DNA from 2 places in the Streptomyces incanus genome. Region 1 is predicted to be linked to the other one. Evidence: riboswitches for the same ligand, from Rfam matches in the RefSeq annotation. Region 1 holds a riboswitch; the other holds the start of a gene.
What was found. A riboswitch is a leader RNA that binds a small molecule or an ion and turns the genes downstream of it on or off. The one in region 1 is predicted to bind S-adenosylmethionine.

Region 1 (2,179 bases):
GGGGCCGTTCCTCCGTGTCCACCGGGTGGGTGCGGGGCTCGAAGCCGGCGCCGGTGCGTTCGAACTGGGTGAGCGCGGGGCGGACGTGGTGGCCGCGGGCCAGGCGGAGGTGGGCGGTGCGGTAGATCGCGGCGGCCATGCGGCCGAGGGCCTGGCCGTCCTGGTGGCGGTGCTTGCGGACGCCGACGTCGACCTGGGCGAGGGCGTCCAGGCCCACCAGGTGCAGGGCGTCGATCAGCATGCCCAGCTCGACGCCGTAGCCGACGGGGAAGGGCAGCCGTTCCAGGAGCGAGCGGCGGGCCGCGTACTCACCGCCGAGCGGCTGCACGAAGCCGGCCAGCCGCGGCCAGTGCAGGTTGAGCAGCGGGCGCGCCATCAGCTCCGTGACCCTGCCCCCCTGGCCGGCCGCGGAGCCCAGGGGCCGGTCGTACATGGCCTTCACCAACTGCACGTCCGGATCGGTGAGCAGGGGGCCGACGATGCCGGAGACGAACGCGGGGGAGAACTCCCTGAGGTCCGCGTCGACGAAGCAGACGATGTCCCCCCGGGTGACCAGCAGGGAGCGCCACAGCACCTCGCCCTTGCCGGGCACGGCGGGGATACGGGGCAGGATCGTGTCCCGGTGCACCACGGTCGCGCCCGCCGAGGCGGCCGCCTGGGAGGTGCGGTCGGTCGAGCCGGAGTCCACGACCACGATCTCGTCGACCAGCGGGACCCGCAGCATCAGTTCCTGCCGGATCGCCGTGACGATCCCGCCGACCGTGGCCTCCTCGTTGAGCGCGGGCAGCACCACGCTCACCGTCTGTCCCGTGGCGCGTTTCGCGGCCAGGAGGCGGTGCGTCGGGCGGTCGGTCACGGACCAGGAGCGGTCGGCCAGCCAGCGCTCGACTTCTTCCAGCACGGTCGGCGGCTCCTCACCTCTGCGCTCCATAACCCCTCTGGTCCATACTCCCGCGGCCCGTACTACGGCGGCCCGTACTACGGCGGCCCGTACTACGGCGGCCCGTACTACGGCGGCCCGTACTCCGGCGGCCCGTACCCCTGTGATCCATGCCCCTGTGACCCGTCTCGCGGTTCGGACGTGCTCTCTCCACCGTCCTGGCCTTCGGTTACAGTCTTGAACAACGCGGATGAACCCCGCACATCGGGGGTCGCGACCCTCTCCGGTCCTCATCCGCGCCGTACGACCGCACGACCCACAACCGCACGACACAACCGCATACAGCTCATCCAGAGGGGCAGAGGGAAACGGCCCGATGAAGCCCCGGCAACCCTCCAGCCGGTTCTCGTAGATCACCGTCGATCGACGATCACAGCGCATTGCGGCGTTCACCGCGCATCGCAGTGGATCGCGTCGCTGATCGTCCTCGCGAGGCTCCCGGCTAGGGAAGGTGCCAAATCCGTCTCACGGCGAGATGCGTCGTGAGGAAGATGAGGAGAAAGGGCCTCGCCTCACATGGCTGTGCAGACCGTTGAAAGCACCACCGAATCCGCCGCGCCCTCCGTCGATCTCGGACCCGCCGCCGCGCTGTCCTGCCGCGAGTGCGGCCACCGCGTGCCGCTCGGTCCCGTCTTCGCCTGCCAGGAGTGTTTCGGCCCGCTGGAGATCGCCTACGACTTCTCGGGCCACGACACCGAGGAACTGCGCCGGCGCATCGAAGCGGGCCCCGCGAACATCTGGCGCTACGCGCCCCTGCTGCCCGTCCCCGCCGACGTGGCGACCAAGCCGAACATCAACCCCGGCTGGACCAAGCTCGTCCAGGCCGACAACCTCGCCCGCGAACTCGGCGTCACCGGCGGCCTGTACGTCAAGGACGACTCCGGCAACCCGACGCACTCCTTCAAGGACCGGGTCGTCGCCCAGGCCCTGGAGGCCGCCCGCGCCTTCGGCTTCACCACCCTCTCCTGCTCCTCCACGGGCAACCTCGCCGGCGCCGTCGGCGCCGCCGCCGCCCGCGCCGGCCTGCGCTCCTGCGTGTTCATCCCGCACGACCTGGAGCAGGGCAAGGTCGTCATGGCCGCCGTCTACGGCGGGGAGCTCGTCGGCATCGAGGGCAACTACGACGACGTGAACCGCTTCTGCTCCGAACTGATCGGCGACCCGGCCGGCGAGGGCTGGGGCTTCGTCAACGTCAACCTGCGGCCGTACTACGCCGAGGGCTCCAAGACCCTCGCGTAC
Region 2 (2,179 bases), on a different contig from region 1:
GGCCCTGCGCGGCGCCGACGCGTCGTACAACGCGGAGGTCGCCCGGCGGGTGCTGGACGGCGAGCACGGCCCGGTGCGGGACGCGGTGCTGCTGAACTCGGCGGCGGCGCTGGTGGCGCTCGAACCGGGCACCGGGACGCTGGCGGAGCAGATCCGGGCAGGGATGGCCAGGGCCGCCGAATCGATCGACTCGGGCGCCGCCCGGCGGGTTCTGGAGCGCTGGGTGCTGGTCAGCAACGCGTGAGCCGTACGTTCCGAGGCACCGGCGCGGTCCGGATCCGTCCAGGATCCGGACCGCGCCTTGCGCGTACGGGGCTGTGTTGGCAAGATCTGGGACCAGGTCATGAGCGACAGCCATCAGGCCCCGGCCGGCTGTCCGGCAACCCTCCGTCCGTGGCGGGGTGCCCCGGGTGAGGACCAGGCCGTGAGCAGCAGGGCTCGCGGCAAGCGCGGACCCCTCGCACTCGATCGAGTGACACGCCAGGGGTCCTGGTCGTTCGAGGGAGCCTTCCGTGAGCAAGCGAATGCGTTAGGGCCTGCCTGACCGATCCCCGCCTGCCCCGCGAGCCCGGCACGCACTCCCCCGAACCCTTCGAGCAGGGGGACCTCCGTCGAGGACGCTCCGGCGCCTTGCGATCGCACGCACCGGACGCCGCGGAGCCCGCCCTCCGGGCGGACGACGGGTATGTGTCGGACAGGCCCCAAGGCGTTTCCGCCGGCCGCCCGAGGCCGTGGAACCCCGCCTTCGCAGATTCTCCTTCCCTTTCTCCCACGCTCGAGCGGTGCGCGCTCGCGTGGTGGTTCCGCCTGCTTTCACGGGAGTTCAGCCATGTCTGTTTCCACCGTCTCCGCCGCCCCTGCCGCTGCCGCTTCCGCACCCCGCGTCTCCGCCGCCGACGGCCCGTCCGGCTGCGCTCCGCTGCCCGTACTCGGCCGGGACGTCACCGTTCCGCTCGTCACCGGCGGGGAGGTCACCTACGCCGCGCTCGACTACGCCGCCAGTGCCCCGGCGCTCCAGCGCGTGTGGGACGACGTGGCCGCGTACGCGCCTTACTACGGCAGCGTCCACCGCGGCGCCGGGTACCTCTCCCAGCTCTCCACCGAGCTGTTCGAGAACGCCCGCCGGACCGTCGCCGAGTTCCTCGACTGCCGCGCCGGAGACCAGGTGGTCTTCACCCGGTCCACCACCGACTCGCTCAATCTGCTCGCCGCCGCGCTCCCGGACGACTGCCAGGTCTTCGTCTTCGAGAGCGAGCACCACGCCGCCCTGCTGCCCTGGCGCGGCGCCCGCGTCACCTTCCTCGACGCCCCGGACAGCCCGGAGCGGGCCGTACGGGCCCTGGAACACGCCCTCGCCGCCCGCGACCCCCACGGCCCCGCCCTGCTCTGCGTCACCGGTGCCTCCAACGTCACCGGCGAGCTGTGGCCCGTGCGCGAGCTGGCCGCCGCCGCCCACGCGCACGGCGCCCGGATCGTCCTGGACGCCGCCCAGCTCGCCCCGCACCACGCGGTGAGCCTGCGCGGGCTGGACGTCGACTGGGTCGCCTTCTCCGGGCACAAGCTGTACGCCCCGTTCGGCGCCGGCGTCCTGGCCGGCCGCGCCGACTGGCTGCGGGAGGCCGAGCCCTACCTCGCGGGGGGCGGCGCCAGCCGCAAGGTCACCCGGCGCGAGGACGGGGGAGTGGAGGTGGAGTGGCACGACAGCGCCGCCCGCCACGAGGCCGGCTCGCCCAACGTCATCGGCGCCTACGCCATCGCCTCGGCCTGCAAGGCGCTCGGCGAGGCCGGGTTCGGCGCGCTGGCCGCCCGCGAGGAGCGGCTGGTCCGCACCGTACGGAACGGGCTCGCGGACGTGCCCGAGGTGCGGTTCCTGTCCCTGTTCGGGGACGACGCGCCGCGCGTCGGTGTGCTCTCCTTCGTCGTCGACGGCTGGAACAGTTCCCACTTCGCCGCGGCCCTCTCCGCCGAGTACGGCATCGGCGTACGGGACGGACTGTTCTGCGCCCACCCGCTGCTGCGCGCCCTGCTCGGCGGCGATCCGCAGGACCAGGGCGAGTGCGGCGCCCCCGAGGCGGCGCCCGGCGGGACGTCCCTCAACGCGATCCGTGTCAGCTTCGGCGCGGGCACGCCGGACGAACACGTGGAGCGCTTCGTCCGCGCCGTCCGGGAGCTCGTGCGC

Region 2: another riboswitch for S-adenosylmethionine. It lies ahead of ACFP2V_RS09825 (aminotransferase class V-fold PLP-dependent enzyme); the one in region 1 lies ahead of thrC (threonine synthase).

What each region holds. Positions count from the first base shown of each region.
Region 1 is NZ_JBHSPC010000015.1:67,355-69,533, forward strand. Features, by position in the region: gene ACFP2V_RS06120 (glucosyl-3-phosphoglycerate synthase) at 1-901, opposite strand, end outside; SAM riboswitch class I at 1,224-1,438, shown strand; gene thrC (threonine synthase) at 1,457-2,179, shown strand, end outside.
Region 2 is NZ_JBHSPC010000025.1:27,809-29,987, forward strand. Features, by position in the region: gene trpD (anthranilate phosphoribosyltransferase) at 1-244, shown strand, start outside; SAM riboswitch class IV at 340-456, shown strand; gene ACFP2V_RS09825 (aminotransferase class V-fold PLP-dependent enzyme) at 830-2,179, shown strand, end outside.